Regions from separate parts of the Rahnella sp. CFA14(1/10) genome, predicted to be linked through region 1. Evidence: predicted binding sites of a transcription regulator. Region 1 holds the regulator's gene; each other region holds the start of a gene.

Evidence for each region. The regulator PurR, encoded in region 1, represses purine synthesis genes. The targets are predictions, from matches to a motif close to CANGCAAACGTTTGCNTG.
Region 2: the regulator PurR is predicted to act here: its motif matches at 3,908-3,925, upstream of EVX52_RS01960 (L-serine ammonia-lyase).
Region 3: the regulator PurR is predicted to act here: its motif matches at 5,234-5,251, upstream of EVX52_RS09875 (amino acid aminotransferase).

What each region holds. Positions count from the first base shown of each region.
Region 1 covers NZ_SEWS01000001.1:246,349-257,406, forward strand. The annotation lists gene EVX52_RS01175 (alkene reductase) at 217-1,308, shown strand; gene gloA (lactoylglutathione lyase) at 1,473-1,880, shown strand; gene rnt (ribonuclease T) at 1,973-2,686, shown strand; gene EVX52_RS01190 (Grx4 family monothiol glutaredoxin) at 2,779-3,120, opposite strand; gene EVX52_RS01195 (C40 family peptidase) at 3,583-4,479, shown strand; gene EVX52_RS25730 (YnhF family membrane protein) at 4,645-4,764, opposite strand; gene purR (HTH-type transcriptional repressor PurR) at 5,069-6,094, shown strand; gene punR (DNA-binding transcriptional activator PunR) at 6,130-7,035, opposite strand; gene punC (purine nucleoside transporter PunC) at 7,172-8,389, shown strand; gene cfa (cyclopropane fatty acyl phospholipid synthase) at 8,744-9,895, shown strand; gene EVX52_RS01225 (riboflavin synthase subunit alpha) at 9,986-10,639, opposite strand; gene EVX52_RS01230 (MATE family efflux transporter) at 10,894-11,058, shown strand, end outside.
Region 2 covers NZ_SEWS01000001.1:392,414-403,471, forward strand. The annotation lists gene purT (formate-dependent phosphoribosylglycinamide formyltransferase) at 157-1,335, shown strand; gene EVX52_RS01945 (YoaH family protein) at 1,426-1,605, opposite strand; gene pabB (aminodeoxychorismate synthase component 1) at 1,767-3,146, shown strand; gene EVX52_RS01955 (CoA pyrophosphatase) at 3,143-3,745, shown strand; gene EVX52_RS01960 (L-serine ammonia-lyase) at 3,953-5,317, shown strand; gene EVX52_RS01965 (EAL domain-containing protein) at 5,771-7,363, shown strand; gene EVX52_RS01970 (TerC family protein) at 7,439-8,998, opposite strand; gene manX (PTS mannose transporter subunit IIAB) at 9,591-10,553, shown strand; gene EVX52_RS01980 (PTS mannose/fructose/sorbose transporter subunit IIC) at 10,644-11,058, shown strand, end outside.
Region 3 covers NZ_SEWS01000004.1:190,802-201,859, forward strand. The annotation lists gene pepN (aminopeptidase N) at 1-61, opposite strand, end outside; gene pncB (nicotinate phosphoribosyltransferase) at 758-1,963, shown strand; gene asnS (asparagine--tRNA ligase) at 2,221-3,621, shown strand; gene ompC (porin OmpC) at 3,922-5,070, shown strand; gene EVX52_RS09875 (amino acid aminotransferase) at 5,315-6,505, shown strand; gene EVX52_RS09880 (MBL fold metallo-hydrolase) at 6,590-7,237, opposite strand; gene EVX52_RS09885 (YcbK family protein) at 7,289-7,840, opposite strand; gene ldtD (L,D-transpeptidase) at 8,020-9,870, opposite strand; gene mukB (chromosome partition protein MukB) at 10,233-11,058, opposite strand, start outside.

The DNA.
Region 1 (11,058 bases):
CCTCAGCCGGCACCCGCCGGCTCTTTTTCAATTTTTTCTGTCCGTTAAGTATGGATGCAAAGCTGAAATCAGACTGTGTTTCGCGAAAAAGCACCGTGCGCGTAGTCACAGGCAGGTCAGATGCGATAGAAAGGTGGCATTAAGAAAAGGTCGTCTGACGTGAATATAATCCCTGAACGTCTTACCGATCAGCCCATTAACTTCGGAGTTACTTAAATGACCAAGCTTTTCACCCCTATTGTTGTCGGTAAAAACACGCTACCTAACCGTGTTTTTATGGCTCCGCTTACCCGTCTGCGCAGCATCGAACCCGGTGACATCCCGACACCGCTCATGGGCGAATATTATGCACAGCGCCACAGTTCTGGCCTGATCATTACTGAAGCCACTCAGGTTTCATTCCAGGCGAAAGGGTATGCCGGTGCACCGGGCCTGCACACGCCGGAACAAGTTGCTGCATGGAAAAAAATCGTGGACGGCGTTCATCATAAAGACGGACGCATTGCGGTTCAGCTGTGGCATACCGGACGCATTTCACATAACAGCGTTCAGCCCGACAACCAGACACCCGTTGCGCCTTCCGCCGTCAATCCGAACACCCGCACCAGCTTGCGTGATGAACAGGGGCACGCCATCCGTGTCGATTGTCCGACACCGCGTGCCTTAGCGCTCACCGAAATTCCGGGGATCGTGAACGATTTTCGTCATGCCGCCGCCTGCTCCGCTGAAGCCGGTTTCGATTACATCGAACTGCATGCCGCGCACGGCTATCTGCTGCACCAGTTCATGTCTCCGGCATCAAACCTGCGTGAAGATGAATACGGCGGCAGCATTGAAAACCGTACCCGTCTGACGCTGGAAGTCGTGGATGCTGCCATTGACGCTATCGGCGCTGATCGTGTGGGCATACGCATTTCACCTATGGGACCCTTCAACGGGCTGGATAATGGCGAAGACCAGGAACAGGCTGCGATTTATCTGCTCGATGAACTGAACAAACGCAAACTGGCGTACCTGCATATTTCCGAACCGGACTGGGCGGGCGGCAAACCTTACAGCACAGAATTCCGTGCAGTGATCCGTGCGCATTATCAGGGCGTGATTGTCGGTGCTGGTGCTTACACCGCAGAGAAAGGCGAAGAGCTGATCGAAAAAGGTTATATCGATGCCGTGGCATTTGGCCGCAGCTATATTGCAAACCCTGATCTGGTTGAGCGACTGAAATCTCACGCGCCGCTTAACGAACCCAAACCGGAAACCTTTTATGGCGGCGGTGCTCAGGGTTACACCGATTATCCGACACTGTAATAATTAAAAAAGAGTCATTGACTCCTTGCAGCAGAAGTGGCCCTCCTTCTGCTGTTTTTTTTGGGGTCAGTCATTCAACAATCGGTTGCCCTTTTACAGACAAAGTGGCTGCTATCAGTTAGTCTTGACCCGTTAATTCTCATCCTGCAAATAAAGAGGAACCTATGCGTTTACTCCACACCATGCTTCGCGTTGGCGATCTGCAACGTGCTATCAGCTTCTATACCGATGTTTTAGGTATGCGTTTGCTGCGTACCAGCGAAAACACTGAATATAAATATTCTCTGGCTTTCGTCGGTTACACCGAAGAAAGTGAAGGTGCAGTGATCGAACTGACCTATAACTGGGGCGTCGACAGCTACGACATCGGCACCGCTTACGGTCATATCGCATTGGGCGTTGATAACGTTGCGCAAACATGTGATGACATCCGTAATGCGGGTGGGAAAGTGACCCGTGAAGCGGGCCCGGTCAAAGGCGGCTCCACTATTATCGCGTTTGTTGAAGATCCGGACGGTTACAAAATCGAACTGATCGAATCCAGACACGCAGGACAGGGGCTGGGTAATTAAATTTCCCCGACCACCGACTGGGGCGCAATCGCGCCCTTTTTTATTGCCTAATTTTTGCCACAACCCTGCAAGCGGCGGCAAAATTTGTCATAATGCGCGCTGAATTCGATGAAGATAAGAAACTAATGGCCGAGAATAGTGACATTAACGCCCTGAGAGGCCGTTTTCGTGGTTTTTATCCCGTGGTTATCGATGTAGAAACCGCCGGATTTAATGCCAGAACCGATGCGCTGCTGGAAATTGCAGCGATCACGCTGAAGATGGATCAGGACGGCTGGCTGCAAAGCGATGAGACCGTGCATTTCCACGTCGAGCCTTTTGAAGGTGCGATACTGGTGCCGGAAGCGCTGGCATTTAACGGTATCGATCCGACCAATCCGTTACGCGGCGCAGTCAGTGAATATGAAGCTCTGCATGAGATTTTCAAAGTCATCCGCAAAGGAATGAAAGAGCAGAACTGTAACCGTGCGATCATTGTGGCGCACAACGCGAATTTTGATCACAGTTTCCTCATGGCAGCGGCCGAACGTGCCGGGCTGAAACGTAATCCGTTCCACCCTTTTGCTACGTTTGATACTGCCGCGCTAAGCGGGCTGGTACTCGGGCAAACGGTGCTGGCAAAAGCCTGTATCAGTGCGGGTATCGATTTTGACAGCAGCCAGGCACATTCTGCGTTGTATGATACCGAGCGCACGGCCGAGTTGTTCTGCGAACTGGTAAACCGATGGAAACGCCTTGGCGGCTGGCCTCTGGTGCTTTCAGACGAACAAGCCGAAGACGAAACGGCGTCTGAAGAAAATCAGTAATGACGACTTTCCGGCGGACTGAAAACAAAAAAGAGCGACATCATGTCGCTCTTCATATTTTCCGGTCGAAAAGCCGGTGATCTTCCGTAGTATTACTCTTCAGAAGATTTGTATTTCTCAGCAGTTTCTTTGATCAACTGCTGCAGCTCGCCGCGCTGGAACATCTCAACCACGATGTCGCAGCCGCCAACCAGTTCGCCGTCCACCCACAATTGTGGGAACGTTGGCCAGTTAGCAAACTTTGGCATCTCAGCACGGATGTCCGGGTTCTGCAGGATATCCACGTAAGCAAAACGTTCGCCACAGGCAGAAAGCGCCTGAACAGCCTGAGCAGAGAAACCGCAGCTTGGCAGTTTTGGCGAACCTTTCATGTACAGCAGAATCGGGTTTTCAGAAACTTGCTTCTGAATCTTTTCAATAGTTGGAGTAGTCATTTCTTGCTTCCTCAAGCCGGTACAGGCTGTCACGATCATTGCTCTTCACGCGCAGCACAAAGAGACGGTGTACAATCACAATACCTTCTATTGTAACGACGGCAGCCATCAGATAAAAACGCCATTTTTTGTGGGGTCTTTCTCAGTGCTGACAATTTATTTAACCATTTTTAGCGGGTGCGCTCAGGCTCACATATTTAAACATTCATCGGGAATAACATTTCCGGCGTTCATCAATCCGATCAAATTTGCAGAATTCCACTGATTAACTCAAATATTAACATCATGAAAAACGGTCATTTTTTTGACTAAAAATGGCGGTTATTTCGACATAAAAAAAGCTATTAACTTTTTCTCACAATATGATCTAGAATCGAGGCAATTCGTGCTTTTTTGTCGGGTTCTTTTAGGCAATACTCTGACATCCCTGATGTTTAACCTACCACTCATGGTAACGAAGCTATGCGCTTACTGTTCACGCTTTTTGTGCTGCTCTTTACCCAGCTGTTTTTAAATATGGCACATGCGTCGCCACAGACTCGTGTCTCTGCCGATCAGCGTAAAAGTCATGTTAATCAGGCTGCGCCGGAAGAACGACGAAAGCGAAAAACGGTTGCTGCGAAAAACAGTAAAAAAACGAAAACCGCGCCCGTCACAGAACAAAAAACTCAGGATAAGAATTCGAAGAAGAAAGTGAAAAGCACCGAACTGGTTAAACGAAAGACCACGACGGAGAGAAGCGCCAAAACGCGGGCCGAAAGTAAAAAAGAAAAGACACTCAAGACCACGCGGGCCGAGAGCAAAACAGAGAGACATAGCAAAACCCGTGCCCTCGCGAAAAACAGCACGGAAAAGGCCGGTAAAAAAGAAGCCTATGGCCGGCACCGTAAAGGTAAGAAATTCGAAGAAGACAGCAAACCGATTACGCTAAGTGCAACACATAAAAAACGCTATCAGCATGCTCAGCAAACGGCCATGACCAAACTGATGCACCAGGTAGGAAAACCGTATCGCTGGGGCGGAACCTCGCCGAATACCGGTTTTGATTGCAGCGGCTTAGTTTATTATGCTTACAAAGATTTGATCCGTATAAAAATGCCACGTACAGCGAATGAAATGTATCACCTGCGCGATGCCGCTCCGGTCAAACGCGGCGAACTTGAAAGCGGTGATCTGGTGTTCTTCAGAATCAATAACCGCGGCGCGGCAGACCATGTTGGGGTTTACGTTGGCAACGGCAAGTTTATTCAGTCTCCAAGAACGGGCGAAGACATTAAAATTACTTCTCTTGGCGATGATTACTGGCAAGACCACTATGTAGGCGCACGTCGGGTAATGACCCCTAAAACGATCCGATAATAAACAATTCGTTAAGTCTGAAGGTTCGCTAATCAGCCATTGAATAGCATTTAACGAAGCGTTTCTGCAGGGAAGAACATCGGCGGTAACGGTCACTGCGTAACATTGAAAAGGGCGACGCCTGTGACAGGCGTCGCCCTTTTTTATGGCGGATCACTTATTGAATCAGTTCATTATTGCAGTGAAGCTGAAAGCGATAATCATAAGCAAAGCGCATACCGTGGTGATCAACGATAATTTCAGGTTGCTGTCCATCAAACCCCCTTTCGGATCAAATTGTGGCATTTCTTAATACCACACTCATTGTGTGCCAACGCATTTTCTCATAATTAACCTTTAAAATCTTGTGTTGAATGACAATGCGTTCCTGAGAATTTTGCTTCCACTTTCCTGCATTATAAGAGAAAATTGTCGGTTAACACGTCTGTGTGCCGGTCGATTTCACCCGAGAGCATTTCGCGCCTCATTCTGAAGAATCCACCCAATGATTTCACTGCCCTTTGAGAAGCCAGCAGTTAAATCCTCGCAGGCAAACGATTAACATAATGCTAACGTGCTGAAGCACGTGAGTTCAGGAGTCATTGTTTACATGGCAACGATTAAAGATGTCGCAAAGCGCGCTGGCGTTTCCACTACAACCGTGTCGCACGTCATCAATAAAACACGTTTCGTCGCCGAAGAAACCAAAGAAGCGGTTCTCCTTGCAATCAAAGAGTTACATTACTCTCCGAGTGCTGTAGCCCGCAGTCTGAAGGTCAATAACACTAAAACCATCGGCCTGCTGGCCACCTCAAGCGAAGCGCCCTATTTTGCCGAAGTGATTGAAGCCGTGGAAAACAGCTGCTTCTCCAAAGGCTATACGCTGATTTTGTGTAACTCGCATAATAACCTGGAGAAACAACAGGCCTACCTGCAAATGCTGGCGCAAAAACGCGTCGACGGCTTGCTGGTGATGTGCGCGGAATACCCTGATGAATTGCTCAATATGCTCGAAGAGTACCGCTCGATTCCCATGGTGGTCATGGACTGGGGTGAAGCACGCAAGAACTTTACCGACAGCATTATCGATAACGCTTTCGAAGGTGGTTACATGGCCGGTCGTTATCTGATTGAACGCGGTCATCGTGATATTGGCGTGATCCCCGGGCAACTGGCGCGTAATACCGGCGGCGGCCGCTTCCAGGGTTTTGTGAAAGCACTGACTGAAGCCAATATTCCTCTTCGTGACGAATGGGTAGTTCAGGGTGATTTCGAACCAGAGTCTGGCTACCAGGCAATGCATAAGATTCTGATGCAGAAGCATCGTCCGACTGCCGTATTTTGCGGCGGCGATGTGATGGCAATGGGTGCAATTTGTGCCGCAGACGAACTCGGCCTTCGCGTTCCTCAGGATATTTCCGTGATCGGGTACGACAATGTGCGTAACGCCCGTTACTTCTCCCCGGCGCTGACAACCGTGCATCAGCCGAAAGAACGTCTGGGTGAAATGGCCTTTACGATGTTACTGGACAGAATTGTCAGTAAGCGTGAAGAGTCCCAGACCATCGAAGTGCATCCGAAACTGGTCGAGCGCCGTTCAGTCGCCGACGGCCCGTACCGCGATTACCGTCGTTAACAAATAACAAACGCCTGCCTGTGCAGGCGTTTGTTCTAATCGCGCAGCCATTCCTGATTCATGGTGTCTGTATCGCCCATGTATTCCAACAGCCAGCTCAGTGAAGGTGAAGGATTGCTTTGATCCCACGTCAGGCAGCACGGGCTGTCAGGGAATATATTCTCCAGTGCCAGCACCTGTAATTTTCCCTGTTCAATCCACGGCATGACCCGGTGAACCGGCATCATACCCACGCATAAACCCTCAGTCAGGCATTCCAGCGCACAGGTCCAGTCCGGCACGACCAGACGCCGCTGGTTATCGAGCGTCCAGGTATCACGCTTAGGCAATGTCCGGGAAGTATCTTCCAGGCACAATGCCGGATAAGGTCGCAGTTGATCATCGTTCAGCGCACCGGATAGCTGCGCCAGCGGATGTTGCGGGCTGACGACACAATGCCAGTCCATAAATCCCATATCACGAAAACTGAAGCGCCCGCCAACCGGTATCGCGCGCGTAGCGCCGATCGCCACGTCTGCACGCCCGTCGACCAACGCATCCCAGACACCGTTAAACACTTCCGAGTGAATAATGAGTTCGGTATCCGCAAAATGGCGATAAAAATCGAGCACCAGACGCCGTGTCCGTGCGGGTTTGACAATCCGGTCGACCGCCACACGTAATTCGCCGCGCCAGCCGTTCGCCACCTGTTGACACTGCCGGCGGGTGGCTATCATTTTTTTTGTCATAACCCGTGCTTCATCGACAAAAACCTTTCCCGCTGGCGTCAGCACTACGTCACGATGTCGACGTTCAAACAACGGCACGGCCAGCCATTGTTCAAGCTGGCGGACGGTGTAACTGATGGCAGAAGGCACACGGTGTAAGTCCTGCGCAGCTGCACTAAAACTGCCGGTTCTTGCGACAGCATCAACCACTTCGAGAGCGTATTCTGACCACATAATCCAGCCTTCAATTTTTTTGATAGCAGAGTGCAAATATTAACGTTTCACAAGCCTGTTATCAAAGCGTTAAACTCCGCCCCCGGTATGAAATCTGCGTCACATCATCTGCAATAAATAAATTAACGAGACAATAATGAAACCCTCCTTTGGATTTATGCTCTATCTTGCGGGTCTGAGCATGCTGGGCTTTTTAGCCACCGATATGTATCTGCCTGCATTCAGTGCCATGCAAACCAGTCTGATGACCAGCCCCGGGATGATCAGCGCAAGTCTGAGCATTTTTCTCGGTGGATTTGCTGTTGGTCAGTTGCTGTGGGGGCCACTGTCGGACAGAATCGGCCGTAAACCGGTATTGCTTCTTGGTCTGATACTTTTTGCGTTCGGCTGTCTGGGTGTTATCTGGGTTGAGAATGTACGCGCTCTTCTGGCCCTGCGTTTCTTACAGGCCATAGGCGTGTGTGCTGCCGCAGTCACCTGGCAGGCTATCGTTGTTGACCGTTTTTCTGCCGATGTGGCAAAAAAAACTTTTGCCAGCATTATGCCGTTAGTGGCGCTTTCTCCGGCTCTTGCACCGTTGCTGGGTGCCTGGGTGCTCAATCATTTTGACTGGGAAGCTATTTTTGCCCTGCTGACCGTCGTTGCCATCGCTTTAGTGCTGACGACGCTGACTCTGCATGAAAACAAACCGGCAAAAGACGCAAAGGCAGATAAAACCGGCTTTACGACTTTATTGAAATCGCCTGTTTACAGCGGGAATGTCATGATTTATGCCGCCTGTTCAGCGGGTTTCTTTGCGTGGCTGACGGGCTCACCGTTTATCCTGAGCGATATGGGCTATTCACCCGGTGCCATCGGGCTGAGCTATGTTCCGCAGACTATCGCTTTCCTGCTCGGTGGTTTTGGTTGCCGTGTTCTGATCAACAGGCTGGACGGCAATAAAATTCTGCCATGGTTACTGACTGGTTACGGCATCAGTATGGTGGCCTTGTTCTGTGTGGCTATGTTCACAGATGCCGGGCTGACAAGTTTGCTGATCCCTTTCTGTCTGATGGCTTTAGTGAATGGTGCAACCTATCCAATTGTTGTCGCAAATGCATTAATGCCATTTCCTGCTAATACAGGTAAGGCGGCAGCGTTGCAGAATACCTTGCAGCTTGGGCTTTGCTTCCTTGCCAGCATGCTGGTTTCCGCATTTATTGTGCACCCGCTCATGGCGACAGTCACGATCATGCTGTCTACACTATTGTTGGTAGTTTTGGGCCGCTGGCTCTCTTTACAGCATAAAAATGTACGAGACGATGAGCAGCCACCGGAGCAGGAAACTCAGACTCTGCACGCAAATCAACAGTGATAATACCCTAATGTAACAGTCACTTAGCGGGCATTTTCATTGATTACGATTTACTATTGAGAATGCCTGCCAGCGAGCCTATACTCAACAAAACCAAATAAAATAGCATTTTTACAAAACTTTTATTACATACTTAAGCCAGACGCGCGGACGGTGTCACACTTATTTTTTGAATACTTTTCACGGATGATTTTCCTGCCCGTCTTCCGGCGCGCAGGCGTTCTTCTTAATTTCCTCTGTTGGTGTCGAATATCGGGCGAGACGCTAGTCGTCTGTTCTCATAAAGACCTGCAAAAATAGCCTTTGCTTTTCCCGGCAGGTTAATAAGTCAGAAGAGAAAGTGATGGAGAAGCTATGAGTTCATCGTGTATAGAAGACCAAAGCATTCAGGACAATCAATGGTATCGGATCGCCAGTGAGATGCTGGCGATGGCAGATATTCAGGTAAACGGTAATCGTCCTTTCGACCTTAAAGTAAAAAACACTGACTTCTTTAAGCGTGTTTTACAGGAAGGTTCTCTGGGCCTCGGTGAAAGTTACATGGACGGTTGGTGGGAATGCGACCGTCTGGATATCTTTTTCCAGCGTGTTATCCGTGCCGGTTTGGAAAATAAACTGCCCCACCATTTCAAAGATACTTTACGTGTCGCCGCAGCACGCCTGACTAATTTGCAATCGCGCAAACGGGCGTGGATTGTCGGCAAAGAGCATTATGATCTTGGCAACGATTTATTTACGCTGATGCTCGACCCCTACATGCAATATTCCTGCGGCTACTGGAAAGAAGCCACTACGCTTGAAGAAGCGCAGGAAGCAAAACTCAAAATGATCTGCGACAAGCTGCAATTAAAACCGGGACAGCGCCTGCTGGATATCGGTTGCGGTTGGGGTGGGTTATCTGAGTACGCCGCCAAAAATTATGGCGTAAGCGTTGTAGGTGTCACGATTTCTGCTGAACAACAAAAACTGGCTCAAAAACGCTGTGAAGGGCTGGATGTCACTATCCTGCTGCAGGATTACCGTGACCTGAATGATCAGTTTGACCGTATTGTTTCTGTCGGGATGTTTGAACATGTGGGTCCGAAAAATTATCAGACCTATTTTAATGTCGCCAAACGCAATATTAAACCTGACGGTATTTTCCTGCTGCACACCATTGGTTCTAACAAAACAGACCTTAATGTCGACCCGTGGATTGATAAATACATCTTTCCCAACGGCTGTCTGCCCTCTGTTCAGCAAATTGCACATAACAGCGAGTCACTGTTTGTGATGGAAGACTGGCACAATATTGGCGCTGATTATGATCGCACACTGATGGCATGGAATGAACGCTTTCAGAAACACTGGCCGGAACTGGCGGAAAAATACGGTGAACGTTTCCACCGTATGTTTACCTACTACCTGAATGCCTGCGCCGGGGCTTTCCGCGCCAGGGATATTCAGTTGTGGCAGGTTGTCTTCAGCCCGGAAGGCGTTGATGGGGGCATCCGCGTACCACGCTGATGATCTTCGGTTTGCCAATAAAAAAACCGGACATTTATCGTCCGGTTTTTTATGCACGCCATTTTTTATTCGAATAAAAAGCCTGAGATGCTATTGCGCTTTATCGATCATCGCCTGCGCCGTGGCGATAGCCGCTTCACGGCTGGCTAATACACGTTCTACCGTATCGACAATCGCCTGGGTTTGCGGGTCGATTTCGATATTAATTTTGTCACCCAGACGTTTTGTGCCCAACGTCGTGCGCTGCAATGTTTCCGGAATTAAATGCACACAAAAACGGGTGCGGGTCACTTCACCGATAGTGAGACTAATACCGTCAATACCGATATAACCTTTATGTAATACATATTTCATCAAATCTTCATGCGGCATGCGAAACCAGATCTGACGGTTATTTTCTGAGGTCAGGATTTTTGCCACTTCTGCCGTGCAAATAATATGACCAGACATTAAATGCCCGCCAATTTCATCATTAAATCGCGCTGCACGTTCCAGATTAACCGGATCACCCTCTTTCAGTTCACCGAGATTCGTCAGACGCAAGGTTTCTTTCATCAGATCAAAACTGACCAGATCACCGTTAACCTCAGTGACGGTCAGGCAGCAACCATTGTGTGCCACCGATGCGCCAAGCTGCAGGTTATCCAGCATATTTTCAGGTAAACGAACCACATGGGTACGGAAGTTAGGTTTCTCGTCGATCGATACGACCGTGCCGGTTCCCTGTACAATTCCGGTAAACATAGCCTTTTCCTCAATGTTTAAAACTGCTGTATTAAAACGTCACTCCGGTCAGTTTGCCGCAGAATTAATTGAAAGCCAATTCTCTGCGATAAGAAATAGCACCGTCTGCTTCAATTTCATTATTTAACTGACCATTAACAGCTTTGTTTGCTTAAAAATACCGACAATGTACAATCTTCGGACTATTTCCCTCTGTTCCATGCCATCTGTCATGGCATTTTTTATTCAATATAATCAAATAAAAAGGTGTATCTGTGCAGAAGTACCTTGCAGAAGCGCGGGTTCTGTTAGCGCTTGCCATCCCGGTCATCCTTGCGCAAATTGCGCAGACATCCATGGGCGTAGTGGACACAATAATGGCGGGTTCGGTCAGTGCCACGGACATGGCTGCCGTGGCTGTCGGCACCTCAATCTGGTTG
Region 2 (11,058 bases), 150 kb from region 1:
CGACAGAAAATGGCTAAAAAAATCCTGTAAATTCCGCTTTTATTCCACGCCTGAATCAATCAATGGCACTGCGCAATCGTTTTCGCTGGCAATAATTTCAGATATACTTTGCACCGAAATTCTTATTTTCCCTCACACAGATCTGGGTACGAAGCTATGTTAACCATTGGTACTGCACTGCGCACCGGCGCCACCCGCGTCATGTTATTAGGCTCTGGCGAACTGGGCAAAGAAGTGGCAATTGAATGCCAGCGTCTTGGTCTGGAAGTGATTGCGGTTGATCGCTACGCCGATGCACCTGCGATGCAGGTTGCCCATCGCAGCCATGTTATTAACATGCTGGACGGCGATGCACTGAAACAGGTTATCGAAAGCGAACGCCCTGATTTTATCGTGCCGGAAATCGAAGCGATTGCCACCAGCATGCTGGTCGAGCTGGAAAAACGGGGCCACAACGTCGTGCCTTGTGCTGAAGCAACCCGCCTGACCATGAACCGCGAAGGCATCCGTCGTCTGGCAGCCGAAACGCTGAATCTGCCCACCTCCACTTATCAGTTTGCTGATGATGAAGCCTCTTTCCGTCAGGCGATCGACGCCATCGGCTACCCGTGTATTATCAAGCCGGTAATGAGTTCTTCAGGCAAAGGTCAAAGCCTGATCCGCGGGGCTGATCAGTTGCAGCCGGCGTGGGATTACGCCCAGCAAGGCGGCCGTGCAGGCGGCGGACGTGTCATTGTTGAGGGTCTGGTGAAATTTGATTTTGAAATCACCCTGCTGACTATCAGCGCCGTGGACGGCATTCATTTCTGTGCCCCTATCGGACACCGTCAGGAAGACGGCGATTACCGCGAATCCTGGCAGCCGCAGCAGATGACAGATCTGGCATTGCAACGCGCCAGGGATATCGCCGAGAAAGTCGTAAAAGCGCTGGGCGGTAAAGGTCTGTTTGGCGTTGAACTGTTTGTATGTGGCGATGATGTGATCTTCAGCGAAGTATCCCCCCGTCCGCACGACACCGGTATGGTGACGCTGATTTCTCAGGATTTGTCAGAGTTCGCCCTGCATGTGCGCGCATTCCTCGGCCTGCCGGTGGGCCATATCCGCCAGTTCGGCCCTTCCGCTTCTGCCGTTATTCTGCCGGAACTGACCAGCAGCAACGTGACGTTTACCGGCCTGGAAAATGCACTGACCGGTTACAACCAGATCCGTCTGTTCGGTAAGCCGGAAATCAGCGGCAAGCGTCGTCTGGGTGTGGCGCTGGCAATTGCGGACAACGTTGAGGACGCCGTGGAACAGGCCAAACAGGCTGCGGCTGCGGTAGTCGTTAAAGGCTAAGCCATTTCCGACGCTGAGATGAAAAAAAACCGGACGCCTGAAAAGGGTCCGGTTTTTCTTTGCGGGAAAGAAGCTCCCCCGGCTCAGTACTTATTCGTCTTCGTCATCAAAAATGACGGTCACACGGTCGCCTTTATGCGTTTCGCGAATTTCTTCTGCTACGGTCGCAATGGCTTCGCCGCTGCTCATACCGGTTTCCATTAACTGGCGGATACGATCGGCGGCCTGTTCTTGTTCATGATGTGATAATGAAGGCATACCTGTCAGCATGGGAGTGTCCTGTTGTACGGGTGATAATGAAAGCCCGCGCAGTGCGGGGTTGCACAGTATACGCCTTATTAACGCAAATCGCCTGCGCTGCTTTCAGGCAGGCCGATCTGTGTTAGGATCCGAGAAAATACGTCATTGCGCCAGAGAAACCCGTATCCGTCATGCAATCCGCTCAGCCCGTTGTTTTCCATTCACTACCCTATCAGCCCGACGCATTAACCGAAGGGTTTGCGCCGCTTTCAGTTTTGCCATGGGCCATGTTGCTGCATTCCGGTTCGGCACAGCATCAGCATAATCGTTTCGATATTCTGGTCGCCGATCCGCTGATCACGCTCACCACACGTGGCGCGATAACACAGATTGAGCACAACGGCATGACCGAAACGCGGGAAGAAGATCCGTTTGCATTACTGGAAGAGCAACTGACGGTAGCCGGTTTACAGGCAGAACGTACCGCAGATTTTCCTTTTCTGGGCGGTGCACTGGGCCTGTTTGGTTATGATCTGGGACGTCGTATAGAAACACTGCCGGAAACGGCTGCGCGGGATATTAACCTGCCGGATATGGCGGTGGGGATTTATAACTGGGCCCTGATTGCTGATCACCATTTACAGCGTCTGACGCTGATTTGTCACGGTGACATTTCTGAACGTTTAGGTTGGCTGACAGAGTATCAGCGCCCCGCTGCTCCCCGGGCATTTTTCCGTTTACATGCGCCATGGCGGGCGAATATGTGCCGTGAGGAATACGGTGAAAAATTCCGTAAGATTCAGGAATATATTCACAGCGGTGATTGCTACCAGATTAACCTGGCGCAACGGTTTTCAACAGAATACAGTGGCGACGAATGGCAGGCTTTCCTGCGCCTCAGTCAGGCTAACCGTGCCCCTTTCTCCGCATTTCTGCGTCTCGCGGAAAATGCCGTTCTTTGCCTTTCACCTGAGCGTTTTATCTGGCTTAAAGACGGGCAGATCCAGACCCGGCCAATTAAAGGTACTATGCCCCGCTGCGCAGATCCGACTGAGGATGCACGGCAGGCAGAACGGCTGGCCGCATCGGAAAAGGATCGCGCCGAAAACCTGATGATTGTCGATTTGCTGCGTAATGATATTGGTCGCGTGGCGATACCCGGCAGTGTAAGGGTCCCGGAACTGTTCGTAGTCGAGCCCTTCCCCGCCGTACACCATCTGGTCAGCACTGTCACCGCACGTTTGCCGGAAACCTGTCACGCCAGCGCCTTGCTGCGTGCCTGTTTCCCCGGCGGCTCGATTACCGGTGCACCCAAAGTACGCGCCATGGAAATCATTGAGGAACTTGAACCACAACGGCGCAACGGCTATTGCGGCAGCATTGCGTATCTGAGCTGCTGCGGCACGATGGACAGCAACATTACCATCCGCACGCTGCTCACCGCGCAGGGTAAAATTTACTGCTGGGCGGGCGGCGGGATCGTCGCAGACAGTCAGGAACAGGCGGAATATCAGGAAACTTTTGATAAAATCGCCCGTATTCTGCCCGAATTAGGAGACATACAGCCGTGACGCTGCAGGCACAACACACGCCCTTACCGACGTTTTCACCTGCTGTGGAAGATTTCATTCTGCGTTTTCAGTTGCAGCCGCCGCGCAGGCCCGCTGCAGCCTTGCGCGGAACCCGCCATGCTGCTGTGTTGATACCGATTATCTGCCGTCCGGAACCCACCCTTTTACTGACGCGCCGCGCCGATCAGTTGCGTAAACACCCTGGTCAGGTAGCGTTTCCGGGGGGTGCAGCAGATGCGACCGATGCATCCATTATTGCGACCGCATTACGTGAAGCACATGAAGAGGTCGCGATCCCGCCTGAACAGGTTTATGTATTAGGAACATTATCACCGCAGGACAGCAGCAGCGGTTTCCAGGTCACACCGGTTATCGGACTGCTGCCTGTGGATGTTCCGCTACATCCGGCTGAAGATGAAGTTGCCGAATTGTTTGAAATGCCGTTGCGGGAAGCGTTTGATCTGACACGTTATTACCCTCTGGATATTCACCGCCGAGGCATTCATCACCGGGTGTATCTATCCTGGTATCAGCAGCAATTTGTCTGGGGACTGACAGCGGGAATCATTCGTCAGTTGGCCCGGCAGGTTGAAGCCTGAGCCCGCTGATTACATTTCGATCACACTTTTGCATCAAATAAGTTTATTTCATGCGAAAAATGAAACTTTTGCCTCTCAGCCCTTTTAAACTATAAGTCTATCCATAGGAATAAGAGACCCGTCCATAAAGACAGTCTCTGATGTTTTTTCATTTATGGAAGCCAGGGATCCCGTTCCCTGCCGCAATCTATTACAGGAGTATTCGACGTGATTAGCGTTTTCGACATGTTCAAGGTCGGGATTGGCCCTTCCAGTTCCCACACTTTGGGCCCGATGAAAGCAGGGAAACAGTTCGCTGATGATCTGCTGGAAAAGGGCATGATGCCTGCCGTTACGCGTGTCGCCGTGGACGTTTTTGGTTCTTTGTCACTCACCGGTAAAGGCCACCACACTGATATCGCCATTATTTTAGGTCTGGCGGGTAACCAGCCAGATACCGTCGACATCGACGGCATTCCCCATTTTATCCGCGACGTTGAGCAACGAGAGCGCCTGCCGCTGGGCGGAACCCACCATGAAGTCGATTTCCCACGCGATACCGGTATGGTGTTCCGCGGGGAGAATTTGCCACGCCATGAAAACGCCATGCAGATTCACGCTTTTGCTGGCGACAAAATGATTTACAGCAAGACCTATTACTCAGTCGGCGGCGGCTTTATCGTGGATGACGAGCATTTCGGTCAGCCGGTGCTGGATGAAGTGACCGTGCCCTACAGCTTTAATTCGGCCAGTGAAATGCTGGCAAAATGTAAAGAAACCGGATTGTCATTATCCGGTCTGATGATGAAGAATGAGCTGGCGCAGCACAGTAAGCAGGACATTGAGCAGTATTTTGAGAAAATCTGGCACACCATGCAGGCCTGTATTGATCGCGGCCTGAACACCGAAGGCGTTCTGCCCGGCCCGCTGCGGGTACCGCGTCGGGCTTCTGCCCTGCGCCGGATGCTGGTGTCTAACGATAAACTCTCCAGTGATCCGATGAACGTGATCGACTGGGTGAATATGTTTGCCCTCGCGGTTAACGAAGAAAACGCGGCAGGCGGACGTGTCGTGACGGCACCAACCAATGGCGCATGCGGCATTGTGCCTGCGGTGCTGGCGTATTATGACCAGTTCATTCAGTCGGTCAGTCCGGACATTTATCTGCGCTATTTCCTGACTTCCGGCGCTATCGGTATCTTGTATAAAATGAACGCATCGATTTCAGGCGCAGAAGTCGGCTGTCAGGGTGAAGTCGGGGTAGCCTGTTCAATGGCGGCGGCAGGCCTGACGGAATTGTTGGGCGGCAGCCCGGAACAGGTGTGTGTCGCGGCCGAAATTGGTATGGAACATAATCTGGGATTAACCTGTGACCCGGTTGCCGGTCAGGTTCAGGTGCCCTGCATAGAACGCAATGCTATCGCGTCAGTAAAAGCCATTAACGCTGCCAGAATGGCGTTACGCCGTACCAGTGAGCCGAGAGTTTCACTGGATAAAGTCATTGAGACGATGTATGAAACCGGTAAGGATATGAATTCCAAATACCGGGAAACCTCACGCGGGGGTCTGGCGATTAAGGTTCAGTGCGACTGATTCGGTCAAAAATGAGATTTTCCTGCGGTATGTTCGGGTTGTATAATTTTCGACCTGCTTACCACAGGAAATACCCCCTGGCGGGTAGCCAGCAGCAATAAAACCTTCGCTAACAACAACCCGTTGTATTATCAATAAAAAAGGGTAGTGAGACTTGCATTATACCCTGCAGGTACGGCATGCTGATTTCCGCCTGTTTTTCCCAGTCCGAACCTCTTCTTATTACATCTGCTAAATGTCGGAAATGGCCAGGAAAAACCCAAGTGACACTGTCACCTGCACTATTTTTTTGATTTGAACAGAGAAATATACGGAGTTTGCTGCAACTCAGGCCGGGCGGCAGACGATTTACAGCGACTCTCTATAAAAACGAAATGGCTGTTACGCATCGGTAACCCTTTAAAAATAATAATTTTGAGCCTGCATTTAACACGGGATAAAAGGATTAGAACGATGCTGTTCTCCCAGACCGGACTTGCGAAATATCGTTACTATCGCATTGCGCTCGCCAGTGCGATGGGAATATGTACGCTGCTTCTCACGCTGGGCATTCGTATCTACGAACAAGCTCAGGTTATCGCCAAAGATCAGCAGCGGGTAGCGTTTCACACCGTTGAAAAACTGGAAAAATTGCTTGAGCCCGCATCTCCGGCCGGCAAAGTAATGCCTTTCGATACCACGCTCAGCTGTAACGTGCTGCAGCCCTTGTTGCAACAAACCGTTGCACGGATGCAAACATTGCGTTCAATCAGTCTCGTCAGCAACGGCATTATTACTTGTTCAAGCCTGGTAGGTTCGCTGGATCTGAATTTTAACGACACCCTGCCTGCGTTCGCACAAGGCAAAACCCAGCTTGAGTTACGTGCGTCGAAATGGAGCCGTGTCGATACACCGACGCTGGTTTTATGGCATCCGGCGGCACCGGATAATCTTAACGGCGAACTGTTTATCTATAACATCGGCATCTTGTCGAATTTCCTGCTGGAACCCCAACCGCCTTATGCCAGCCACATAGTCCTCAACGTCGGGCAGCGAAATCTCGAATACGGCAAAAAGGCCATCGCCAGTTCCAGCGCCTTGCCGCAACCGCCTCTGCTGAGTGTCCGCTCGGGAAAATATGATTTTTCGGTCTCTATTTATGGAGATCAAGCCAGCACCCTGGCATGGAAGGAACTCTTTTCACATCTGCCGCTGTCAGTTCTGATAAGCCTGCTGACAGCAACAGCCGTTTATCTGTTCTCAGGCAGCCGCATCAGCCTGGCTTATCCGATCAGCCACGGCATTTCCAAGCGCGAGTTTAAAGTCTATTGCCAGCCCATTATCAACAGCACGGACGGCCGCTGTATCGGGGTGGAAACGCTGATGCGCTGGAAGAACCGCCGTCAGGAATGGGTATCGCCTGACGTATTTATCCCTCTGGCTGAACAGCACGGCTTAATCATTGCACTGACACGCTATCTTATTAAGACAGTCGCTGAAAATTTGTCAGTCTTTCCTGCAACGCCGGGTTTTTACGTCAGTATCAATGTTGCAGCACAGCACTTCACGAATATGGAAATTGTTGATGACATCCGAAAGCTGTGGCTTCCGGCGCAGCCATCAGTTTCTCTCATGCTGGAACTGACGGAGCGGACACGGTTACAGGAATTACGTGCTGCCGAAATTTCACAATTAAAAGAAATGGGAATTCTGCTGGCCATTGATGATTTCGGGACAGGCCACAGTTCACTGAGCTATTTAAAAACCCTTAATCCCGATGTGCTGAAAATCGATCAGGCTTTTACGGCTTCAATTGGCACGGATGCGATTAACGCAACCGTCACGGATACCATCATCACGCTGGCGCAGCGCCTCAATTTGAAGCTGATTGCCGAAGGTGTGGAAACCCGTGAGCAGGTGGATTATCTGCGTGAGCGCAGGGTTGACTCCTTACAGGGCTATTATTTTGCCCGCCCGATGCCTATTGATGTGTTCCCGATCTGGCTTGAACGGTATAAAAAATCAAGGCAGAACATGGAATTGCAGGATAAGACAGATCCGACCTGAAGAAGAAAATCAGTTTTATCCGACGCAAAAAACGGCGACCTGAGTCGCCGTTTTACATCCCGAAATAAATCCCCGTTACTGGTCTTCATCCCATTTTTCGTCGGATGTCAGATGCCTGATACGCACCCGTTCAATACGGTATTCCGACACTTCAAGGATTTCAAAGTGCAGTGATGCCATTTCAATCACTTCCCCCACAACCGGCATCTGGCCTGATTTCGACAGCAGCAGCCCGGCAAGAGAAGCAAAGTCGTCGTCCGCATTCACCAACGTTTTGACGTCCAGAATTTGTTGCAACAGGTGTAAATCCGTTCCGCCTTTAGCAATCCAGGCATCACCATCAGCCATGACGTCCGGTGTTTCATCTTCGTCCGGGAATTCGCCTGCGATAGCCTCCAGTACGTCCAGCGGCGTCACCAGCCCCTGAATTACACCAAATTCATTACTGACCATCACCAGAAGCCCTCTGGCTTTGCGCAAAACCGCCAGCAGTTTGATGACATCCATTGTTTCCGGCACCACAATCGGCGGCGTTCTTTCCGCAAAAGCAATAATGCTTTCACCGTTTTCCAGCGCCACCAGCAGGTCTTTCGCGCGTACCACACCGATCACATCATCCAGCGAATAACGGCAAATCGGAAACAAACTGTGCGGTGTATCGAGAAGCTGACTGCGGATTTCATCCGGTGACTTCTCGCAGTCTACCCAGGAAATTTCGGTACGTGGCGTCATGATACTGCGCAGGGAACGTGACGCCAGCGTCAGTACGCCGGTGATCATATGCCGTTCTTCTTCAGCAAAGGTTTCACTGACCGGCACGACATCGCCATCAGGTTCATCTTCATGCTCATGCCGGCGTTTTCCGCCCATCAGTCGCTGAATGGCTTCCGCTGTACGTTCACGCATCGGGCGACTGGACTGGCTTTTCAGGAAGTTACGGCGCGCAATCTGGTTGAACAATTCAATCAGGATGGAGAAACCAATTGCAGCGTACAGGTAACCTTTCGGAATATGGAATCCGAAGCCTTCAGCAATCAGACTCAGGCCGATCATCAGCAGGAAGCTGAGACATAGCACCACCACGGTCGGATGGTTATTCACGAAGCGAGTCAGTGATTTGGACGCCAGCAGCATCACGCCCATCGCGATCACTACCGCAGTCATCATCACGGCCAGATTATTCACCATACCCACCGCAGTGATCACCGCGTCCAGCGAGAATACCGCGTCGAGCACCACGATCTGCGCCACTACTGCCCAGAAACTGGCGTAGCCGCGGTTCGGTGTGCCCTGCCCGTCATGCCCTTCCAGCCGCTCATGCAGCTCGGTAGTGGCTTTGAAAAGCAGGAATATCCCCCCGACTAACAAGATCAGATCGCGGCCTGAGAAACTAAATTGCGCAATACTGAACAGCGGTGTGGTCAGTTTCACCATCCAGGAAATCAGTGACAGCAAACCTAAACGCATGACCAATGCCAGCGAGAGGCCGATAATACGGGCTTTATCACGCTGCTTCGGCGGCAGTTTATCGGCAAGAATCGCGATGAAAACCAGGTTATCGATGCCCAGAACAATTTCCAGCACGACAAGCGTCAGCAAACCGACCCAGATTGAAGGGTCCATCAAAAATTCCATATCAGACTCCGCAATGAGTTAAAGAAAAAAGACGCACGAAAACGCGATACACCAGGCTGTCAGATGACCGTCCGGAGGTATGGGCTGCATAAAAAGCAGATGAAAGCGGTTTCAGTGCGGCAGAAATCAGGCCCATCGGGGCAGATTTGCCAGTAAAAATTAGGTGAAAAAGCGAAGGATAGCGACGTCGGTGACAGTCCATAGGGTGGGCTGAGGCCCGGTACTCCTGTTCAATTATTCGGAAAATCACTCTATCAGGAATGATTATGTGAAGAAAGAGTGTTTTTTTACCTCCGGCATCAATTTGAAACATCTATGCTGTTTTAATGTGCAATGTGAAACCGTATTCACAATACGTCTTTCAATAACGGACAGTCGTCACAAAAATTATTTTTTCGCACACTAAAATAAATCACGTCGCACAACCCGATGAGGTTCTGCCATTTTACAGTTTTGCAGTCTTATCAGAAATTAAGGAAAGTCAGGAAGCAGGGAATGCCCTGTCCGCCTCAGGAATAAAAACGGGCGGATATCATCAGCACCATTACTTATGTGCATAACTCTTTCCGAGAGTTAACAGAGGAGGTAGCGAGTGAGTATTGCTATTATCATCGGCACGCACGGGTCAGCGGCTGAGCAGTTGCTGAAAACAGCGGAAATGATTTTAGGTGAACAGGATAATGTCGCCTTTATTGATTTCGTTCCCGGCGAGAACGCCGAAACCCTGATCGAAAAGTACACGGCAAAGTTGGGCGGTTTAGACACCAGCAACGGCGTCCTTTTCCTGGTCGACACCTGGGGTGGCAGCCCGTTCAATGCCGCCAGCCGTATTGTTGTCGATAAAGAAAATTACGAAGTTGTCACCGGTGTTAACATCCCGATGCTGGCAGAGACTTTCATGGCCCGCGATGACAACCCTTCTTTTGCAGAACTGGTCGCCATTGCAGTGGAAACGGGGCGTATCGGCGTAAAAGCGCTGAAAACACCGGAACCTGCAGCTCAAGCCCCTGCCGCCGCTCCGGCGCCGAAAGCAGCCGCTCCGGTGCAACCTGCCGGCCCGAACGATCATATGAAGATCGGCCTTGCCCGAATCGATGATCGTTTGATCCATGGCCAGGTCGCGACCCGCTGGACCAAAGAAACCAACGTGACCCGCATTATTGTTGTCAGCGACGAAGTGGCTGCCGATACCGTGCGTAAAACGTTGCTCACTCAGGTTGCCCCTCCTGGTGTTACCGCACACGTTGTCGATGTTGCGAAAGCTATCCGTGTTTGGGATAACCCAAAATACGCGGGTGACCGCGTTATGTTGCTGTTCACTAACCCGACAGATGTTTTACGTCTGGTTGAAGGAGGTGTGAACATTACCTCCGTAAATATCGGGGGTATGGCCTTCCGTCAGGGCAAAACTCAGGTGAATAACGCCGTGTCTGTCGACGAAAAAGATATCGAAGCATTCAGGAAACTGAATGAAAAAGGTATCGAACTTGAAGTGCGCAAAGTCTCTACTGACTCACGCCTCAAGATGATGGATCTCATTAATAAAATGAATTAATAAGCGCATTGCTGTTGGCAGATTCCCTCAACGTTATCTGTCTGGTGTGCCTGTTTATACTCAGCGTCCTTTGGTCATAGGAGAAGTGCAATGGAGATCACCACACTACAAATTGTGCTGATATTTATTGTTGCATGTATTGCCGGGATGGGTTCGATCCTGGATGAATTTCAGTTTCACCGTCCGTTAGTCGCCTGTACCTTGATCGGTTTTGTTCTTGGTGATGTGAAAACCGGGATCATCATCGGCGGTACTCTGGAAATGATCGCACTTGGCTGGATGAACATCGGTGCTGCTGTCGCGCCAGATGCCGCCCTCGCCTCTATCATTTCTACCATTCTGGTTATCGCAGGCGGACAATCCGTCGGCGCGGGTATCGCACTGGCGATCCCGCTGGCAGCTGCAGGCCAGGTATTAACCATCATCGTTCGTACCATCACCGTCGCCTTCCAGCACGCAGCGGATAAAGCGGCTGAAAAAGGGAATCTGAACGCGATTAGCTGGA
Region 3 (11,058 bases), on a different contig from region 1:
TGATGGTATAGTCCGGTGCACGATAATCGTGGCGGAATTTGGCTTGTGGCAGTTGAGTCATAAAAAACCTTTTGACGTTTCTGTTGTTAAGAGTGATGACGATATAAGTTGATGAAGCAGGTTCTGTCAGCCAGCAAATGGCTGCACAGCGCACCGGACGACCTTCATACTTTTTTATCTTTAAACTCTAACACAGGCATCGGGAAATCCCAGATTGTTGCCAGTTTGTGAGTGCGTATGCGCACCTTTCAACCAAAACACAGAAATTTCTCTAAAACTGTGGTTTTGGCACATCCCGCAGAGACACAACTGTCATGCACATTTTTCGTATAGCTTCATTATATTCAGCATGCCGATCGTCATGCTGATCCCCGGTATTTTCTGGTCTAAAACCCGCGATACCTATCCGGAAAACCTCCGGCCGTTTACTATCGTGAACAAACGTAGCAAAAAACTCATAAGAAAAACGGGGTTTAATCGCCCCGGTTTTTTCTTTCTTAATGTCAGGTTGATTAAATTTCTGTAATCAATTTGTGCTTTTTTTAAGCCGGGGAATCACCAGATTGCCCATATTACCTATGGTTAAGCACATTTAAGCCTCGACCAGTCCCTGACAATTATGATGTGATGAGGGTTCTTTGACGGGATAATACGGTATACTTCACAGACTTTGCTGTTTTATCCCGAACGTTTTTTTTACGGAACGGTTGTTTGTGTTCAAACACTCAGTTTCTGACGAGGATGCTGTAAACGCGCTATGACTTCATACGCCTCCCCGATTTTGACTTCGCTGTTAGATACCGATGCCTACAAGCTTCATATGCAGCAAGCAGTCTACCATCGCTACCACAATATCAGCGTCGTGGCCGAGTTCCGTTGTCGTGGTGATGAACTGCTGGGCGAATACGCCAGCGAGATCCGCCAGCAAATTCAGATGATGAGTCAGCTGGCGCTGACGGACGACGAGTTCACCTACCTTTCAGGGCTGCCTTTCTTCACGCAGGATTACCTGAACTGGCTGAAAATCTTCCGCTACAATCCTGAACATGTCATGGTTTCCGATCGCAACGGACATTTACATGTGCGCATCGAGGGCCCGTGGCGTGAAGTGATCATGTGGGAAGTGCCGCTGCTCGCGGTCATCAGTGAGGTCGTCCATCGCCAGCGCTCACCACACGTAACGGCGCAAATGGCGGTGGATCAGTTGCGTAAAAACCTCGCCAGTTTTAAACAACAGGCTGCCGATATTGATCTCCGCGCGTTCCGTCTGATGGATTTTGGCACGCGTCGACGTTTTTCCGGTGACGTTCAGGAAGCCATCGTCAGCACGCTGAAAAATGAATTCCCTTATCTGGTCGGCACCAGTAACTACGATTTAGCACATAAATTGCAGCTGACACCGGTCGGCACACAAGCCCATGAATGGTTCCAGGCGCATCAGCAAATCAGCCCGGTGCTGGCTAACAGCCAGCGTGCGGCGTTGCAGGCCTGGCTGGATGAATATCCGGATCAACTGGGAGTTGCCCTCACCGACTGCATAACGATGGATGCTTTCCTGCGTGATTTCGGCAGCAAATTCGCTCATGCCTACCAGGGGCTGCGCCATGATTCCGGGGATCCGTTTGAATGGGGCGAAAAAGCGATAGCGCATTATCAGTCTCTGGATATCGACCCGATGACCAAAACGCTGGTGTTCTCCGACAATCTTGATCTGGACAAAGCGTTACATCTGTATCGCCATTTCCATCAACGGGTGAATCTGATATTCGGAATTGGTACGCGCCTGACATGTAATATTCCGGACGTGAAGCCGCTGAATATTGTCATTAAGCTGGTGCAGTGCAATGGCAAACCTGTCGCGAAACTTTCGGACAGCCCGGGCAAAACAATGTGTCAGGATAAAGCTTTTGTTCAGGCCCTGCGTAAAGCTTTCGATCTGCCGCTGGTGAAAAAAGCTTCCTGACTCTCCCTAAAGTGCCGGAAATGCATCCGGCGCTTTATTCGGATTTCTTTCCTTTATATAGTTGCGATCTAATTCTGCTCGGCTTTTATTCACCCTCTCAATATTTGCCCCCGTTCCCTGCATTTGCGCCACAATTCTTGGCCGCTGACGACGATTTCTGCTTGTGTCCTGAGAAAGCCTAAGTAACATAGCAAAATCCCTATTTACAGGGTGTCCAATATTTCTTAGCCAACATATATAAAGAAAGAGAGAAATCTATGAGCGTTGTGCCTGTAGTCGACGTACTGCAAGGCCGTGCTGCGGTTGACAGTGAAGTCACCGTACGCGGTTGGGTACGTACCCGGAGAGATTCTAAAGCTGGTATCTCATTCGTCGCCGTTTATGACGGCTCCTGCTTTAATCCTTTACAGGCCGTCATCAATAATTCTCTGCCCAATTATCAGGAAGATGTATTACGTCTGACGACGGGTTGTTCAGTAGAAGTGACCGGTACTGTTGTCGCCTCACCTGGCGAAGGCCAGAGTTTTGAGCTGCAGGCAACTGCCGTCAAAGTTGTTGGCTGGGTGGATGACCCTGATACATATCCGATGGCGGCAAAACGCCACAGCATCGAATACCTGCGTGAAGTGGCTCACCTTCGCCCGCGCACCAACCTGATCGGTGCTGTTGCCCGTGTGCGCAACACCCTCTCCCAGGCCATTCACCGTTTCTATCATGAAAACGGTTATTTCTGGGTATCCACACCGCTGATCACGGCCTCCGATACCGAAGGTGCAGGTGAGATGTTCCGCGTATCCACCCTGGACTTGCAAAACCTGCCGCGTACCGACAAAGGCGAAATTGACTTCAGCGAAGATTTCTTCGGCAAAGAAGCATTCCTGACGGTGTCCGGCCAGCTGAACGGCGAAACTTATGCCTGTGCGCTGTCAAAAGTTTATACCTTCGGTCCGACTTTCCGTGCAGAAAACTCTAACACCAGCCGTCACCTTGCGGAATTCTGGATGGTAGAACCGGAAGTCGCATTTGCCACGTTGGATGACATCGCAGCACTGGCCGAAAATATGCTTAAATATGTTTTCAAAGCCGTTTTAGACGAACGTGCAGATGATATGGCCTTTTTCGCTGACCGTGTAGACAAAGATGCTGTTGCGCGCCTGGAGCGATTTGTAACATCCGATTTCGCCCAGGTGGACTATACCGACGCAGTAGAAATATTAATGAATTGTGGTCAGAAATTCGAAAACCCGGTTTCATGGGGCGTCGATCTTTCTTCTGAGCATGAACGTTATCTTGCAGAACAGCATTTCAAAGCGCCGGTAGTGGTTAAAAACTATCCGAAAGATATTAAAGCTTTTTATATGCGTATGAATGAAGATGGTAAAACCGTCGCAGCAATGGATGTTCTGGCTCCGGGCATCGGCGAGATTATTGGTGGCTCTCAGCGTGAAGAACGTCTGGATGTTCTGGACGCCCGTATGGCTGAAATGGGACTGAATAAAGAAGATTACTGGTGGTATCGCGATCTTCGTCGCTACGGTACTGTTCCGCATTCAGGTTTCGGCCTCGGGTTTGAACGTTTAGTCGCCTATGTGACCGGTGTTCAAAACGTGCGTGACGTGATCCCGTTCCCGCGTACCCCACGTAATGCAACCTTCTAATTAATTAAAATATTTTTAATTAACAGAATAGTTACAAAACTAAGGCCAGCTTTGCTGGCCTTAGTCATTTTCAAAGATAGATCCCTGTCACAAAGTTCCGTAAAATACACATTTTGAAATACATTTTTTCCAACTGAAACATATTTAGTAATTTAGTAGCATTTTCGCTATGGATTAAGCTCACCACGGATGGAATAGTGCGTTCAGACACAGGAGACACCAAACTTTCGCGAATAGTTCCGTAAAGAATTATTTAAGGCAGTGGCAGGTGTCCAAATAAAACCAATGAGGGTAATAATAATGATGAAGCGCAATATTCTTGCAGTGGTAATCCCTGCTCTGTTAGTTGCTGGTGCAGCTAATGCAGCTGAGATCTATAACAAAGACGGCAACAAACTGGATCTGTACGGTAAAGTTGACGCCCGTCACACCTTCTCTGACAATGCTGGCGACGATGGCGACCAGACCTATGTCCGTTTCGGCTTCAAAGGCGAAACTCAAATTACTGACCAACTGACCGGTTACGGCCAGTGGGAATACAACGTTCAGGCTAACCACGCAGAAAGCGCTGGCGACGAAGGTAACAAAACGCGTCTGGGCTTCGCAGGTCTGAAATTCGGTGATGCAGGTTCTTTCGACTACGGTCGTAACTACGGCGTAATCTACGACGTAATGTCCTACACCGACCAATTGCCAATCTATGGCGATGACACTATGTACCAGAACAACGACAACTTCATGATTGGTCGTGGTAATGGCATGGCAACTTACCGTAACAGCAACTTCTTCGGTCTGGTTGACGGCCTGAGCTTCGCAGTACAGTACCAGGGCAAAAACCAAAACGATCGTGATGGCCATGACTTTGCTGCTGATGGTACCGACTTGGGTGTTCCAGGAAGTGCAACTAAAGACCAGAATGGTGACGGTTGGGGTTCTTCGGTAGCTTATGCTATCGGCAACTCTGGCGTTAGCGTAAGTGGTGCTTACTTCTCATCTAACCGTACTAACTCTCAGAAACTTGATGGTAACGGTGACAAAGCTTCCGCATATGCATTGGGCGCGAAATATGACGCTAACAACCTGTACCTGGCAGCATTCTACGGTGAATCCGAGAACACCACCATCTATGGCGGAGACTTCAACCAAGTTGCTAACAAAACTCAAAACTTTGAAGTTGTAGCGCAATACCAGTTTGATTTCGGCCTGCGTCCTTCCATTGCTTACCTGCAGTCCAAAGGTAAAGATCTTAATGCGTTGGGTACTGGCTTTGCAGGCGGTGATGCTGACTTGGTTAAATACGTAGAAGTTGGTACTTACTACTACTTCAACAAAAACATGTCTACCTATGTTGACTACAAAATCAACCTGTTGGACGACAACAGCTATACCCGTACCGCTGGTGTTTCTACCGATGATGTTGTGGGTGTTGGTCTGCAATACCAGTTCTAATATCGCTTAACGATGAGCCCCTGCGGGCTCATCGAAGTGGATATCAAGGCAGAGCTTCGGCTCTGCCTTTTGCATTTGTGTATGTTTGAAAATATCGTTTTTCCACCCTCGCCCATAAATTATTTTAATCTCCCACGCCTTCTCACAACTCTGCTTTCTTTTTGCCGCAAACGGTTGGCAAACGGGGGCGCTGGCGTTACCCTGAAGCCCTCTTTCGTCATATCAGGCTATGGAATTTTCCGACATGTTTGAAAAAATCACTGCAGCACCTGCTGATCCTATTCTGGGTCTTACCGATCTTTTCCGCGCTGACGATCGCTCAGATAAAATAAATCTGGGGATTGGTGTTTATAAAGACGAAACAGGTAAAACGCCGGTTCTGGCCAGCGTGAAGAAAGCCGAACAATTTCTGTTGGAAAATGAATCTACTAAAACCTATCTGAGTATTGACGGGTTGCCTGATTTTGCACATTGCACACAGGAACTGCTGTTTGGCCAGGACAGCGCGATTATTGCTGATAAACGGGCACGTACCGCACAGACTCCGGGCGGCACTGGCGCTCTGCGTATCGCAGCAGATTTCATCGCTACGCAAACCAGCGCCAGGCGCGTGTGGGTAAGCAATCCAAGCTGGCCGAACCATAAAGGCGTGTTCTCTGCTTCAGGTCTGGAAGTCATGGAATACCACTACTATGATGCCGTCAATCACAGCCTTGATTTCGATGGCATGCTGAAAAGTCTGAGCGAAGCTAAAGCAGGCGACGTGGTACTGTTCCACGGTTGCTGCCACAACCCAACCGGTATCGATCCTACTCAGGAACAATGGGCACAACTGGCAGAATTGTCTGTGAGCAACGGCTGGTTACCGTTGTTCGATTTCGCTTATCAGGGCTTTGCAAAAGGTCTGGAAGAGGATGCGGCCGGTCTGCGTCTGTTCGTGGAAACACACAAGGAATTACTGGTCGCCAGCTCTTATTCGAAAAACTTCGGGTTATACAATGAACGCGTGGGTGCTTGTACATTAGTTGCGGCCGATGAAGAAACCGCCGATCGCGCCTTCAGTCAAATGAAATCGGTTATCCGTGCTAACTACTCCAACCCACCGTCACACGGTGCTGCGGTGGTAGCCACGATTTTGGGTAACGAAGCTTTGCGCACACTGTGGGAGCAGGAGCTGAGCGATATGCGTCTGCGTATTCATCGTATGCGTCAGCTGTTCGTCAGTACCTTGCAGGAAAAAGGCGCTCAGCAAGATTTCAGCTTTATTATCAATCAGAACGGGATGTTCTCTTTCAGCGGCCTGACCAAAGAGCAGGTATTGCGGTTACGCGATGAGTTCGGCGTGTATGCAGTCAACTCTGGCCGTATTAACGTTGCTGGCATTACACTCGAAAACATGGCACCGCTGTGTGAAGCCATCGTCGCGGTACTCTAAAAGATAAGTGGTGTTGCTCAATTAAAAAAGCCCGTCAGGTGGACTGACGGGCTTTTTGTTTTTGCTGATAAACAGCAAACGTCATCACCAGACCGGCATTTCATCCTGCAGGAACGGATTGGTTCTACGCTCATAACCAAAATCCGACATCGGGCCATGGCCGGGAATAAATACCATGTCATCGCCGAGCGGCAATAATTTCGTTTTGATGGAATGAATAAGCGCCTGATGGTCACCACGCGGGAAATCACTGCGGCCTACGCCACCTTTAAATATCACATCACCGGAAACGGCAATTCGCGCTTTATCATTGATGAAGACAATATGCCCCGGCGTATGGCCCGGGCAATGGAGTACGGATAAGATTTCCTCGCCGACATTCACTGAATCCCCTTCTTCCAGCCAGGTATCTGGCGTCAACGGATCACAATGGTCGAGGCCAAACATCTGGCTTTGGGTGGGCAGCGCATCAAGCAAGAATTGATCTTCTTTCTGAGGACCGATAACCGGTACCTGATAGTGAGCAGCAAGCTCTGCCGCTGCTCCTACGTGATCAAGATGACCGTGAGTCAGCAAAATTTGCGTAACCAATACACCTTTGGCAGAAACTTCCTGGATGATCCTTGCGGCTTCACCGCCCGGATCGACAATAGCAGCCTGATTGGTTTTAACACACCAAATCAGTGAACAGTTTTGGCTGAACGCCGTGACGGTAATTAAATGGATTTTCATAGAGCTCCACAAAATGGCCTGCACATTCCGGCAGGCCATTAATAACACACATCACCAGGTCCGCGCAGGGCCGGTATCGATGTGCACAAAGTTACTTCGTGGATAATATCCTACACCACCCATCCGCATTTTTAATGCGGCTTTGCGGATATTGCTCAGTTCGATGCCCTGGATGTGGAAATCCATTGCCTGCCCGAGGGTGTGATAACTGTGCTTCGCTACCCCGCTTCCTGGCTCACGCATGCTGTTGTTTGTCGCCAGTGAGCGGTAACCCGAAATCAGCTGGACCGGTTTATTGGTTCCGCCGAGCATCACCTGCAAACGATAGAGATGATCGAACAACGCGGGATCGATCGATTTTACCTTTTCCGCACGATAGTCTCTGAACAGATGATTCAACCGGGCCAACTCATCCTTGTTGTAACGCTTTCCATCAAAAAACTCGGTTTTGAGGGTTTCGCCGGTATTTATATTGTTAACCACTAAAATACGCGGACGAGGTGTGGAAAGAGTGGCGAATGCACGACCTGGAAGTAATGCAATCCCCATAGCGGCACTGCCTAATGCCAGCCATTTACGGCGATGTGTGTCGATTTCATTCATGAACAGTTTACTATCCGGTAAGAGAGTCAAAAAAAAGCTCTGATCTGAGCCGTTTTGAACCTTAACTGCCAATTTTCTGCGAGTCAAGGGGACCCATATAAGCAAAACGAGCGTGCCAGTGGCTCACGCTCGTCCGATGGCCAAATACTCTGACCCTTATCAGATTAGATTTACTGCATTTATTGAAGCAAAATTTCTGCCTGAGGCAGGATTTGTGCGCCGGATCTCACCGTTGAATCATAATTGTAAATATCTGTTCTGAACTGAGGTTTACCGTCATCTGCGACCCACGCCGTCAGATAAAACAGTTTTACCGGTATGTGATGGCGTATCGCTACATACGTGGTATTCCCCCCCTGCAATGTTGAAGAGATCCGCGTGTCATTCCAGCCCGCATCCTGCAATAACATATTGGCTAATTCAGACGCCTTATTCACCCTCACACAACCTGAACTCAGCGCACGAATATCTTTGCTGAACAGATTATGATTTGGCGTGTCATGCAGATAAATAGCATCAGAACTCGGCATATTAAATTTATACCGACCGAGGGAATTGCTCACGCCTGGTGCCTGACGGATGCGATATGGGAAATGGTTAGGTGATACCATTGCCCAGTCAATCATTGCAGGATCAATCACTTCCGCATCATTACTCCAGCCGGACAGCACCTGATAGCCATGTTGCTGGAAGTAACCGGGATTATTCATGGCTTTAGGCACGATATCTTCACGTATTAACGTAGTAGGCACATTCCATGGCGGATTGACTACCACATTATTCAGCGCACTGCTCATTAATGGCGTTTTACGACTTGGACGCCCGACAATCACCCGTGACGACAACACTTCATTACCATTGAGATAATAGGTGAGCTGATAGTTTGGAATATTCACCATGATGCCGGTGTTCACATTGCCAGGGAGAATGCGCAGGCGCTGAATATTCAGCGCCAGTAAGGTCGCACGCAATTGCGGAGAGGCATTCAGCCACTGACGGGTACGTCCGCCAATAATACCGTCAGCTTCCAGTCCCTGCCATTTTTGAAAACGTTTAACGGCCTCCACTAAATCCGGCGTGTACTGATTGTGAGCAACAGCAACCGGCGGGTGAGTTGCTGGCGCTTCTGTCGACTGAACCGTTGGCAGAACATCTTGTACTGATGTTGCAGAAGGGCTGACGGCTGGCGTCGATTGCTGGGCCTTATCGGCGGTTTCATCAACAGACAGATCGTCATTTGCCGCGCTTCCCGGCGTGTCCGGAGCGATGGTTTCATCTGTCGGTTTAGGCACCCTGTTCTCTTCAGGCGATGCGACCATCATACCGGTGCGGGTCAGGATCTCCCGCAAAGCCGGGACATCGTCACTGATCTGATCCGGCCGCAAACTGGCTGATCCTGTCATGACCGGCCAGGGGCGATTATCCGCCAGCATGGTCTTCAACGCATCATGCATCTTGGTGTAATAAGGATGCTGTGGCGCGAGAGTCGACAAATAGTGTGACGTATTGCCCTGACGCACAGCCAGCTGCCATTGATTAATCACCGTCAGTGATGGCGTCGTCATTTTGTAAGGCGTGGAACTGTATAACCACTTATCCCCGTTGGCTTCCACGCTGCTCGTAAACTGTAAATAACCCAGCATCGCATCTGATAACACGACGTCACGGGCCATGCCAGTGACTTGCGGATCCGTCAGCCATTTCACCCATTGCGTAAACTGAGGCTGGATACCAGATATGGCCAGTTCGGCCAGCTGCTGCTGGAATATCTGAACGGTTTGGCGATCGTTCCACATGGGCTGCATATGATTTGCAGCATAAAGCGAAGACAGAGAAGACAGATACAATGGCCGGATGCCTCTGGGCAATAATTCTGCCTGCAACTGACTCATGCTCTGCACACTTGACAGTGTCGTTTTTCCTAATGGCAGTGTGGGCACGGTAGCCCATGCAGCCAACCACGGCGACAGACCGCCCGCCAGCAAGCAGCTGGCGACTAAAAACCTGAGAGACCTTTGATTCATTAACATCTTCCCTTGCCTCCCGATAAGGTGCCCAATTTCATCCCCAAAACTGAGCCTGCAGCTCTTGGATTAAGTATATAAAGAGAATTCTTTTTTTGCGTAGGAACTCAATGAAATAGAGCCCGCATGTCACGTAAAGACTCTAAGTCAGCTGTCAGTTTAAATAAAGCCTTCCGTTACGTGTTTATGAGTTGTTTTTAAGCATTCGCCTATAAATTACACAACACTTTAGCTTTGCCTTGCGCGGTATTTAGAGCATCACTGTTTTTTAAACAAATATAAGTGAAATGGGGGTAATTCTAATAAAAAGCCCCGGCGATCATGGGCCGGGGCTTTTAAAATCAATCAGCTGTTTTATCTGAAAATAATCAGGAAACGTCAGCTTCCGTATTGACCAGAGCAGGCTGTTCAGCGGCAAATCCACGCAAACCAACGACGTGTACATGCTCATTATTGCCAAAGACTTTACGCACCAGTTTATACGTCGTCCCTTTTTCCGGGCTGATGTTTTCCGGTGCTGCGATAATCAGTTGCATTTCCAGACGGTCGCAAAGCTCAAACAGTGTGGCAATAGATTTCGCATCCAGACGCGCGGCTTCATCGAGGAACAGCAGACGACAAGGCGAAATATCCTTTCCTCGCATACGGCTCGACTCATCTTCCCAGCTCTGAACAACCATTACCAGAATCGACATACCGGTACCGATCGCTTCACCTGTTGACAGCGCCCCGCTTTCTGCGCGCAGCCAGCCATCCGAACCCCGGTTTACTTCCACTTCCATTTCGAGATAGTTGCGGTAATCCAGAAGTTCTTCGCCAATAGTTTGCGGTGTACGCTGACCCATATCAATTTGCGGGTTCAGACGCTGATAGAGTTTCGCCAGCGCCTCCGAGAAAGTCAGACGGTTACTGCTGAACAAGTCCTGATGCTGTTCCTGCTGTTCAGAAAGCACATCCAGCAGTCCCGCATGCGCTTCACGCACGTTCACATTCAGACGGACGCTTTTCACCTGACCAAACGCCACTGCCTGCAGCCCCTGGTTAAGCTGACGAATACGATTTTGTTCGCGCTGAATGGTTTTGCGGATGATATTTGCCACGCTGCGGGAACTGATCGCCAGTTGTTGCTCACGGGCTGTCAGCTCTTCAGTCAGACGTCCCAGCTCGATTTCCATCTGTTCAATCGCTTCAACC